2 regions of the Paenibacillus sp. GCM10027630 genome follow, and region 1 is predicted to be linked to the other one. Evidence: riboswitches for the same ligand, from Rfam matches in the RefSeq annotation. Region 1 holds a riboswitch; the other holds the start of a gene.
What was found. Region 1 has a riboswitch for cobalamin ahead of ACFQ0C_RS38725 (energy-coupling factor ABC transporter permease). Riboswitches for the same ligand answer to the same signal wherever they lie in the genome.
Positions count from the first base shown of each region.

Region 2: linked by a shared signal. The riboswitch ahead of ACFQ0C_RS22710 (ABC transporter substrate-binding protein) and the one ahead of ACFQ0C_RS38725 (energy-coupling factor ABC transporter permease) in region 1 are both predicted to bind cobalamin.

Region 1 is NZ_JBHTGY010000098.1:252,706-258,732, forward strand. Features, by position in the region: gene ACFQ0C_RS38715 (ABC transporter permease) at 1-121, opposite strand, end outside; gene ACFQ0C_RS38720 (ABC transporter substrate-binding protein) at 139-1,683, opposite strand; cobalamin riboswitch at 1,946-2,137, shown strand; gene ACFQ0C_RS38725 (energy-coupling factor ABC transporter permease) at 2,281-3,048, shown strand; gene ACFQ0C_RS38730 (energy-coupling factor ABC transporter substrate-binding protein) at 3,045-3,329, shown strand; gene cbiQ (cobalt ECF transporter T component CbiQ) at 3,326-4,132, shown strand; gene ACFQ0C_RS38740 (energy-coupling factor ABC transporter ATP-binding protein) at 4,129-4,965, shown strand; gene ACFQ0C_RS38745 (hypothetical protein) at 5,535-6,027, opposite strand, start outside.
Region 2 is NZ_JBHTGY010000047.1:16,575-22,601, forward strand. Features, by position in the region: gene nikC (nickel transporter permease) at 1-279, opposite strand, end outside; gene nikB (nickel ABC transporter permease) at 272-1,240, opposite strand; gene ACFQ0C_RS22710 (ABC transporter substrate-binding protein) at 1,237-2,838, opposite strand; cobalamin riboswitch at 3,056-3,251, opposite strand; gene ACFQ0C_RS22715 (hemerythrin domain-containing protein) at 3,334-3,876, opposite strand; gene ACFQ0C_RS22720 (LLM class flavin-dependent oxidoreductase) at 4,025-5,416, opposite strand; gene ACFQ0C_RS22725 (methionine ABC transporter permease) at 5,443-6,027, opposite strand, start outside.

The DNA of each region.
Region 1 (6,027 bases):
AAGCTTGGACAGGATCGATTGGTGAAAATTCGACTAGCGCGAATGAGAGGGCGCTTACCGCAAGCAGCAGAATAATCAGCTTCAAGCTTTTCTGCAGTCCATATAACATGATGTTATGCATCAACGACATCCCCCTGCTTACTTTTTGCGCCATTCCTCAATGTTGCTGGTAACCGGCCAACCGTGTCCGTGAGGATGAATCTGCTGTTTGCCGATATCCAACCCATCCTTGACCAAATACAAATGATCGATATTGACAAGCCATGCCCAAGGTGCATCTCCTAGCGCGCTTAACCCTGTATTGCCGTCCCACTGAGCTTTTTTCCAGAATTCATTGGCATCCTTGTCATTTAGAGCAAGCAATGCTTGCTTCATATAATTCTCGACAGTCGGATTCGTATAGTAACCTGGATTCAAATAATCAATGCCGCTGTATTTACTGCTATAAACACTGTATACCTCTGTCGGGTCATGGCTTCCCCAGCCAAAAAGCACAGCATTCGCATGCATAAGCTTTCCCAGCTCATCCCAGCTCTTTCCTTCAACCTTAACGTTGATCCCAAGCGGCTTGATCATATCAGCTGCGGCAATCGCAAGAGATTGGCGGGTAACGTCGTTCGAAGGATACAAGAGACTGAATTCGGCCTTCAAGGAGCCCTTTTCGAGAATGCCGTCTCCGTTGCTGTCCTTCCAACCGTCATTGGCAAGGATTTGCTGCCCTTCTTTTAAATTGGCATCAGTGATGACCACTTTCGGATTAAACCAAGGCAAACCGTCATTGATGGTAAATGCCGGCGTTCCATGTCCTTCCAGTACTCCTTGTACAAGAGCTTTTCTGTCGATAGCGATATTAATAGCTTTACGGATGGATAATTGAGAGGTTACATCATTACCTATCGGATTGCCGTCCTTGGTTTTGGCGCCGGACTTTACGTAAGGGAACATGATTCCGCGATTGTCTACAGTACGGGCAGTCTCCAGCCGCATCCCGGTGACAGGCTGTTTACTGAATGCAGCGGGAATATAAGAGACATCAACCTTCCCGGCCTTTGCTGCTGCATATGCTGCATCTTCACTCAGAAACAAGAAGGTCAGCTTTTGGAACACAGGTTTGGTACCGTAATAATCCGGATTAGCCTCTACGATGACTTGCTGTCCTTTGTCCCACTGCACAAGCTTATAAGGCCCTGACCCTATAGGCTTCTGGGCATAATCCTTACTATGGGCATGCTTGGGTACGATTCCAGTCGCGACTAGCATTTGAATAAAAGTGGAATTAGGTTCTTTTAAAGTAAATTTTACACTGTAATCATCTACCGCCTCTACACTCGACACGTAGCTGAGATCAATGGACGAACCGCTCTTGGACGCTGTCTCGTAGGTATACTGGACATCTGCAGCCGTCAAGGGTTTACCGTCAGAAAACTTGGCGTCCTTACGCAGCTTAACTGTCCAAACCAATCCACCATCTCCGATTTCATAACCAGTAGCCAGATCATTTACAACTTTCAGATCAGAGTCCCTCTTCAGCAGAGTACTCTGGAAAAGCGGAGAGCCATAACGTCCCCAACCTGTTGTAGGATCGAAGCCAGCTTCCGGCTCACCACCGACTGCCAGAACCAATTCGTTAGCAGCTTTAGACGATTCTTCCTTCGGTTTCGCTGTACAACCGTTCATTACCATTGCTGCAATCAAACTGATAATAAAAATAAATGCAAATCTCTTTCTCACACTATCCCACTCCTAATCCTTTTTATCTGTTTTCATGTCCACAAGCCTATGATGAATTCACGAATAGAAAAATCACCCAGTAGCACGAATCATTAAAATAGTAACACACTTGAAATTCCGAGTCACTACCCCGTGTTATTTTTTCAAAAAATTATGTTACAAAAAAGGAATTAGCCTGTTCATATCGAATAGACTTAGATTGCAGCTAAAAAAATCGCATATTTACTAGTCAGGTGCCTTTGTATTAAAAAAGGATAACAGGGAATCGGGTGCAAATCCCGAGCGGTCCCGCCACTGTAACCGGGGAGTTTTTTTCCAATGTATCACTCGATGAACGCATATCGGGGAAGATGGAGAATGATGAGGAGCCGGGAGCCAGGAGACCTACCTGATTAGCACACCCACAGGCCTTCGCGGAAAGGAGCGGTGTACGAACATGGATTCAGCTTCTTCCACCTGCTGTCGTCTATTGCCGCGTACCCATAACCAATTCCAAAGGGATTGGTTTTTTAGTTTTTTCACCTATTTTTGAATCAGGAGGATTTCACAATGCAAACAAAAAAATGGCTAAGCACTTCACTCTTAGTGTTGGGATTTACGGTGTACCTGACATTTAATGAGCCTCAATCGGCCTATGCTATGCACATTATGGAAGGATTTCTGCCTGTAGGATGGGCTATTTTCTGGTGGGCGGTCTTTATTCCTTTCTTCATTCTAGGCCTAAGAGCTTTAACCCGAATTACGAAGGAAACTCCGGAGTTGAAAATTATGCTGGGATTAGCGGCAGCCTTTACCTTCGTTCTCTCGGCGCTCAAAATCCCGTCCGTAACGGGGAGCAGCTCCCATCCGACAGGAACAGGTCTTGGTGCTGTTATGTTCGGACCGTTGCCTATGAGTGTACTCGGCTCTATCGTCCTATTGTTTCAGGCGCTGCTTCTGGCGCATGGCGGCTTAACCACCCTTGGTGCTAATGCCTTTTCGATGGCCGTTGCCGGTCCAATGGTTGGTTACGGCGTCTATAAATGGATAATGAAAAGCACAGGAAAACAACGGCTTGCCATCTTTTTGGCTGCGGCGCTTGCAGATCTGTCCACTTACGTCGTTACAGCGTTCCAGCTGGCAATTGCTTTTCCAGCAGAGGTAGGCGGAATTGCTGCGTCCTTCGGCAAATTCGGAGCGATCTTCGCCTTTACACAGATTCCTCTCGCAATCAGCGAAGGGTTGCTCACTATCTTGATCTGGAATTGGCTGCAAGCTTACAGCTCAGAGGAATTATCATTGCTGCAGCGTAAAATGAAAGGAGTTCAAAAATCATGAAAACCGGCACTAAGAACGCTTTAATTATAAGTGCAGTTATCCTCTTAGCTGCTCTCCCTTTATTACTTGTCAATGGGGAATTCGGGGGCGCAGACGGGGCTGCCGAGGAAATGATTGCAACGCTGTCTCCTACTTACAAGCCTTGGTTTACCCCATTATTGGAGCCGCCTGCAGAAACTGAAAGTATGCTGTTCGCCTTACAAGCGGCACTGGGGGCAGGCTTCATTGGATATGTAATCGGGTTGTTCAAAGGAAGAGCTACCAAAACAAAAACACAATGATCAAATTCATCGATTCACTCTCTTACAATAACAAGCTGCGGACCGTTTCTCCCATGTGGAAGATCGGGTTTGCAGCCGTTCTATTTCTGTTGTCTTACTTGTCCCATCCTGTCACACAGCTTGTTATAAGCGGCTGGTTGTTTGTATGGACAGTCAGCTATGCCCAAATACGGCCCAAATATTATTTGCGGCTGATCGCTGCCCCCTGTTTGTTTTACGCAGCCAGTGTTCCAGCCATCCTTATTGAATTTCAACGTTCAACTGAGCTGTCGACCCTTGCACAAGCGAGCACCATACTCTTTACATTTCTACATTGGACAGCCTTTTTGACTGACAATGGAGTGCATACAGCCATTATTTTACTCACACGAATAATAGCCTGCTTGTCATGCATGACCTTTATAATGCTGACCACTCCTGTTTCCGAGCTGTTTCAGGTTATGAAAAAGCTGCGGGTGCCGGCATTAGTATTGGAAGTGATGCTGATTATGTACCGTTTTTTGTTTTTGCTTGAGAGCACGGCCTATGATATGTACACAGCCCAGAAGTCGCGCGGCGGACAGACCGGATTTACCAACAGGCTTAATGATACGGCCATCCTGATCGTGCGCTTGTTCGCTAAGTCGATGCAGCGCTATAAAGGAGTTTCACACGGCTTGATCACAAGAGGATTTATCGATGAAATTCACATGGCTCCGTATCAGGGTAAACCGGTCCCATCCCGCTGCTTATGGGAAAGCTGTACAGGGATCATCATCTTAATACTGTTTGAATTATGGCTTGGTTGGAGGGAAATGTTATGAACTCAATTTTGGAGGCGCATGATGTGAGCTATATATATCAAGGCGCCAAAACTGCTGCTCTCCAGGAATTAAATATGCGAATACCTCAGGGTAAAAAGACCGCTATTTGCGGGCATAACGGATCAGGAAAATCGACATTTTTTCTTCATGCCATTGGTATACATCGCCCTGCATCAGGCCAAATGATATGGAAGGACCATGCCATATCTTATCATTCCAAAGATTTGCAGCAGCTTCGACAGCGAATTGGGCTTGTCTTTCAAGACCCGGAGCAGCAGTTGATTCTCAATACGCCTCATGAGGATGTCTCCTATGGTCTGCGTAATGCCAAGGTACCGGAAACGGAAATTAGCAGCCGTACACAAAACATTCTTCAAGCAATGGGACTTTCACATTTGGCAGACACACCTATTCACCATCTAAGTCTCGGTCAGAAAAAAAGAGTTGCGCTCGCAGGAGTGTTAGTGCTGGAGCCCGAGCTTCTGCTGCTGGATGAGCCAACAGCCTATCTGGACCGCGTATCCGAGCAGCAGCTAGTCGCACAGCTAGACCGGGTTCATGATAGCGGCGTTACCGTTGTTATGGCAACACATGATATGAACCTCGCTTATACATGGGCTGAGCATATACTCGTTATGGATCGAGGAAGATGCCTCATGGAGGGCTCTCCACAGGAGGTATTCAAGGATGAGGACAAGCTCAAATCAATCGGATTGGAGCTTCCCATGCTGCTTGAAATTTGGCAATCGCTGCCTGAAAAAGTACGCTCTGGGATAATTCCTCCGACCAGTATGGCCGAGTTTAAACAAACTGTATATAAACTGTTCACATAGTTATCGTGAATCGGTAATTGAGATGCTATCTTGGGAATCTTTCACTCTTACTCACTTTCTTACGGAACGTCATTCCGCTATTTGCTTGGAATCCCCTAGAATTCATGATCTCGCGGAACTACGATCCGCTATTTCGCCTCCGACCTGCCGAATTGCCCCATTCCAAGCAAATAAGGGATCGTACTTCCGTTTCACTTCAATGATCACGTGTGCACAGCGAAATAGCGGATCCACGTTCCTCTAGATAAGCCTTTGATCGGTAGTGAACCTACGTTACGTTCATTCGTTCGGCGTTCACCTCTTTTGCTCGTCAATAGTTTAGCCTCTAGGGGCATTTCGAAGACGAAGAGCCACATAAGTAAGGGGGAATCGGTTAAGCACGCATAGCTAGTCTGGAATTATTGCTTGTCTAGAACAGGAACAATGCTTCTGCAGCAATATGCAGGTCTACGATTGTATCCTCAATATCCAAAACACCCAACGGATTCTGTGAGCTTCACCGCAACTCTTTAAAACCACAAAAAGGCTTATAGCCCTATATCAGGCCATAAACCCTTTGTTTACCCAGCTCATTTCTCAAGCTTTTTAGCCCCGATCATAATCCCTGTATCCTCAGGATCCTTCAACGCAATATCCGAAATCACCCAGTAATCAGATGATTCCCGTTTAATTTTTTCCACAATAATGGAAGCATTCCCCATTCCAATGGGTCCATTCATCATCACTAACGGGTAATTAAATGAAACTTGAACTTTATCCGGTGACAATTCCTTGGTATGCAATTGTTCGACTTTTCCCATATGAGGGCTAGAAACCCCTGTCACCCAGAAATTGTCCTCGAATTCCTGCTTCGTCTTTTGACGAAGATCAGGCGATAATACAGCGTACTGCATAGCCCCGCTTCTTTTTTGCACACCACGGATCCAAGTCCGAACCGCTTCTTCAGGAGACGCAGCTTCAAGTGCATTCTCCAAACTGCTCACCTGCATAGATAAACTGGATGATTCGGGCATAGTGACATAGATGGTGTTATCCTTATAAGTCACTTTTCCACGCAGCTGT
Region 2 (6,027 bases), on a different contig from region 1:
AATTAGGGTCACCGCCATAATCGAAGCGCCTAATGAAGCAACTCCTCCATGCATCAGCCTTGATAAAACATCTCTGCCGAAATTATCAGTTCCAAGCCAATGATCGCTAGAAGGTGGTAAAAGCGCCTGCTTGTAGTCAACTTTGACAGGATCATATCCCGAAAACCATGCCCCGCCGATAGACATCACGACAATTGCCACAATAATGACCAATAAAAGAATGGCCAGCGGATCTGTCTTCAAAGAATAGAAGAGACGTTTGCGAAATCGGTTATCCATGCTGTCCCTCCTGCTCCAATCTGACCCGCGGGTCCATCCACCGGTAAATAACATCAACAGCCAAATTCAACAAGATGTAAACAAGAGCCATCAGCAGAGCAAAAGCCTGGATAACGGGGTAATCCCTCCCGGTAATCGCATCCACTACATACCGCCCTACACCTGGCCATGAAAAGACAGTCTCGATAATGACAGTTCCACCGATAAGTCCTCCTATAACAAGCCCGAACGAAGTTAACACCGGAAGCAGTGCATTAGGCAGCGCATGCTTGAACAGGATCGTTCTCCGATGCAGCCCTTTGGCTTCCGCCAATATGATATATCGCTGCGAAAACACTTGGAGCAGGCTTGTTCGCAGCAAGCGCGCCGTAACTGACGATAGCCCTATGCCTAGCGTCAAAGCTGGCAGGATCAGGTGATCGCCCCCGCCTCTTCCCATTGTTGGAAGCCAGCCCAGCTTCACAGACAAGGTATACATAAGCACCAAACCAAGAAAAAAACTCGGTACAGACACACCAATCAATGCAATAACCCTTGTTGCATGATCCACAGCCTTACGGTGATATACCGCTCCCGCGATCCCTGATGGAATCGCGATCACGAGCATAATTATAAGCGCAGCCCCTGCAAGCTCCAGCGTTGCCGGAAAGCGATGCAGCAGCTCATCGAGAATCGGCGTTTTGCTCCGGAAGGATACGCCCAAATCACCGCGAATAATCTTCCATAACCAGCTCCCGTATTGTACAGGGAAGGGCTGATCAAGACCCAGCTGCTTATGCAGAACCTCTGCATCCTTCTCCAAATCACTGAGATTCGTACTAGGATCGAACATCGTAAGCAGAATCGCTCGCGCTGGATCACCCGGTATAAAACGAATCAGTGAGAAAATAAGAAGAGTAATTCCTAACAAAGCCGGAACTGTAAGAAGTATACGCAGGATCAAATAACGGATTAGCTTCATTTGGAGATGTACATCCCAGGGACGATTCTAGTTTGTAAATTTTTATCGATGCCTTTCACTTTACTGTTATAGGCAGCGCCCCAACGTGTATTATTGAATAAATAAATGATCGGAACATCCTCCTGGACGCGGGTTTGGATCTGTTTAGCCAAATCCACTTGTTTCGCAGCATCGAATTCCGAAGTCAATTGACTGATTAGCTTATCCACCACGGGATTGCTGTATCCCCCGTAATTGGATGCAACGCCTGATTGGTAGTAGGAGTACAATTGACCGCCAATATCGCCGGTTGCCGTTCCGCAAGAGCAATAAGTAGCCGTATCAAAATTGCCGTCCAGCATCATTTGGTTGGAGGCCGTTGTTTCGACCGGATTTAATTCAATCTCAACGCCTACATTTTTGAGCTGCGATTGCAAAGCTACTGCCAATGGTTGAAAAACCGTGTAAGTCAACATTTTCAGCTTCAGCTTTTGCCCGTCCTTGGCACGGATTCCATCAGAGCCTTTCTTCCAGCCAGCCTCATCCAGAAGCTTCTCGGCTTTGGCCTTGTCCGTCTCTGTACCTGTCGAAATCGCATATGGAAGTCCCGCCGGGAAATGCCCTGTAGCTTTGGACGCAAATCCGCGGCTAACACCTTCGATAAGCTCCTTGCGGTCAACGGCTAAATTCAGCGCAATCCGAACATTTTTATCTTGAAGCGCCGGTACCTTTTTCATATTCAACCATAGATTAGTCGTCTGTCCGATTGGGAAGTAAGTGGCGAATTTCGGGTCCTTCTCGTAAGACACCCGCTGTTCAACTTCCACGTTCATATCCGCATCAGCATCGCCATTCTTCAATGCAAGCAGCCGCGCTTGTGCGTCAGCTCCTAATCTTGCCTCCAGCCGCTGCAGCTTAGGCTTTTCTCCCCAATATCCAGGAAACGCTTCAGCAATGAGCAGTTCGCCTGGAGTAAACTGAATAGGCTTCATAAAGCCAGTCAGATCGGCTTGTGAATTAAACTTATCTCCGAGACGATTCGCTTCCTCAGCATTATGTATTGCAAATCCGTTCAGCTTGAAAATAAAGTTAGGGTCTGGCTTAGGTGTTTTGAGCTGTAGATGCAGGCTGTCTTTTACGATAAACTCAACACCGCCAATTTGTGAGGGTCCCCGTTTATTAAGCTTCTGATGACGCTCCAGTGCCGCTTTTACCGCAGCAGCATCCATGACCGCACCGCTCCAAAATTTTACGTTAGGCTGTAATTCCACTTCCCACAGTGTTGGCTCCAGGTTTTTCCAAGATTTCGCTAACCATGGTCTTATAGATCCATCATCATTAAGCATAACGAGAGGTTCAGCAATTCCATCTGATGTAATCCGCTGTGCATCAATATGGACAGGATCCAAAGAGCGGGGCATATTTAAGGTGACGTATTTTAACACCTGCTCCTTGGCCTCTCCGGCAGCGGACGCATCTTTGGTATCTGTGGACTGACCATTACCGGTTGGCCTGGTGGATGATGAGCTTTGGCAAGCCGACAATGTGACTAAAATAATAACAATAAGTGCAAGAAAACCGCTGTACTTTGGACGACTGGAATTGGATCTGGATCTCATAAAAAAATTGCCTCCTGATTTACCTAGTTTATTCGTAATAATTACAATTAAAATCTTACTCATAATTCTTTGCTTCGTCAATACATACTTAAAAACAAAAAATACATACAAAAAAAAGACATCCCTACCTCAGAAAAAAAAGGTAAAGATGTCCTGTTTATATATGATGAAATAAACGACGGTCGTCTAAACACTTCCCTATCTTCCGTAGGTCAAAGCAGTGTTGTCAGAACAGGCAGGTCTCCTGGCTCCGGAATTCACATCATAAGCGGCCTTCCCAATCCTTGTGCACAAAGATCAGTGGCATTGTCGCTATGACTCCTCCGTTACAGTGGCGGGACCGCGTCGGTTTTACACCGAACTTCCCTTTTAAGCTTCAGCAAGCTGAAGCACCTTGTTCCCACAAATATTCAATTGTTAAAATAATAAATATAGCTCAAGCTATTGTAGCACAGTAAATAATGGAAGTCATCCGAAGTTCATAAATTTAAAAGTTTAATCATATGAAAAATAATGAATATCATTGGATACTTGGTCAGTCATTGGATTAATGAGCCGCTCCTCCTGCTCCAAATGCTTTATTAGAATGCGACATGCATGAGTCAAATAAGCCGCCGCTTGTTTCACAGGCATTGCTTCCGAATCCGATTTCAGTGCATGCACAGCTCTCAAGAAGGCGTCCATGTAATTCATCGCCAATTGATGATCCTTCTCCAGATCACATAAGGTCGGTGTGACCGAAAGAGCATTATGTCCTTGGCAACAAATATTCAGCAATGGAAATAGCTCCCGCTCCTCCCACTCTGAGTGCCGATTCAGCTCTTCCTTGAATCCCATTGTCCAGAGTCTTAGATGCAGTAGAGAGCTTATCGCACGATTCTTGTCGGCCTCCTGCTCCGTCTGACTCGCCTGGTTTTCCAAATCCATCAGAACCTGCAGCAATTCGGCATGGTCTTGCTTCAAACGGTCCAGCAGCTTAGGCAGCTCAGCTTCAAGAGCAATCTCCGAAGCAGCCTGTGATTTGCAGGGCATGCTCATTTTTAGGGCCTCCAATCAACCTGTTATTTTCCTTATACCATACAGATTACTCCTGTACCCCTTGTTTGTATGTATAAAATATCACACCACTTACTAATTAATAAAAGGGCAACCATGAGGTTACCCCTAAACCTATATATTGAATTATCTATAAGGTCACAGATTCTTTAAAAGTCTGCTGACGGATCAAGGCTGCAGGATGACCATTCGGAGTCAGATGGATACCTTTGCCGAACAGGCGCTCACGGAAGGTCCCCTCCTCGTATTCGGTACGATACAATCCCCTTCGCTGCAACTCAGGGATGACCAGCTCGATAAATTCGCGGAAAGACCCTGGAGAAAGAAACTGCGTTAGGTTAAAGCCATCTATCCCTGTTTCCTCCACCCAGTACTGGATTTTATCAGCAACCTGCTCCGGTGTTCCTGCAATAAAGAACGGCGACTGTCCGCCTAGCCTTTTGAAGGTTTCGATAATTTCGCCCACTGTTTTTTTATTATGCTTGGTGAATCTTGACGCAGCCGTCTGGCCGTGATCGGTTTCCACATATTCCAGATAGTCATCAGGGCCGTAACGGGATAAATCATAGCCGCTGGAGCCTCCATAATGGGCGAGAACTCCCTCGACGCTGCGAAGCCTCTCGAACTCCTTCACCTTCTGATGAACCTCCTCTTCTGTTCGGCCAACGATGACCGACAAACCGGTAAACATCTTGATGTGCTCAGGCTGACGTCCGTTTGCTTGTGCCTGGGCGCGGATATCCGCGATATGCTGCTTCAATGCTTCCACAGTAGGAGCTCCCAGAAACACACATTCCGCATGTTTTGCCGCAAATGTCTTGCCTTTTACCGAGCTGCCCGCCTGATAAATAACTGGAGTTCTCTGCAGGGAAGGTTCGCTGAGATGAGGTCCGGGAAGCCTGAAATATTTGCCTTCATGGTTGATCTCATGCACTTTGTCGGGATCGGTATACGTCCCGGTTTCCACATCGCTCACAACAGCTTGATCTTCCCAGCTGCTTTCCCACAGCTTATAGCAAACCTCCAAATACTCGTCAGCCATTTCGTAGCGCTCGTCATGTGGAATCGTCCGGTCCAGTCCATAATTGCGTGCAGCGCTGGGCAGGTAAGACGTTACCACATTCCATCCCAGCCGCCCTTGCGTCAGATGATCCAATGTTGTCATACGCCGGGCATGCCCATAAGGATGCTCATAAGAGGTGGAGAATGTCACCGCAAAGCCCAAATGCTTGGTTACCAGTGCCATAGGCGGCACAATCAGGAGCGGATCGTTACACGGAACCTGAACCGCTTCCCTTAGCGAAGTTTCTATTCCCCCCTTGTACGTATCATAAGCGCCTACCACATCAGCCAAAAACAATGCATCGAATTTTCCCCGCTCCAGCAGTTCGGCAAGCTCCGTCCAGTAGGAAATCTCGGTATACCGGTGACGGTTATTATCCGGATGCACCCACATGCCATGGGATAAATGACCTACACAGTTCATTTCGAAAGCATTCAAATGTATCTTTTTCGGCATCATTCATCGCCTCCACTCCGGTTTATGCATTAAAGTCTCTTATCCAGCCTGCGAACGATAAAGTTCCCGGTAAATTGAAAAGCCTGAACGAAAATGACCATCAAAATAACCGTAAAGAACATAACATCCGTCTGATAGCGGTAATAGCCGTAACGAATCGCAAAATCTCCGATGCCACCGCCTCCGACCAGCCCGGCAACAGTTGAATAGGACAGAAAGCTGACGGTGATAATCGTAATACAATTGGCGATACCCGAACGAGCTTCCGTATAAAGCACCTTCCAAATAATTTGATAACGGTTCGCTCCCATCGACTCAGCCGCTTCAACAACACCACGGTTTACTTCCAGCAAGGTTTGTTCCACGAAACGGGCAAAATAAGGCACGGCATTTATAATCATAGGCACAGTGGCCGCGGTAGTTCCGAGTGCCGTACCTACCAATAAGCGGGTGATAGGTATAATGGCAATCATCAAAATCAGAAACGGAAAGGACCGTACCAGGTTAACCAAACCGTTAAGAATTAAGTAAAACTTCGGTGCTTTGACAAAAGAGCCCGGACGTGTCAAATACAGCAGTGTACCGAGCGGCGTACCAAAAAGTACAGCCAGCGG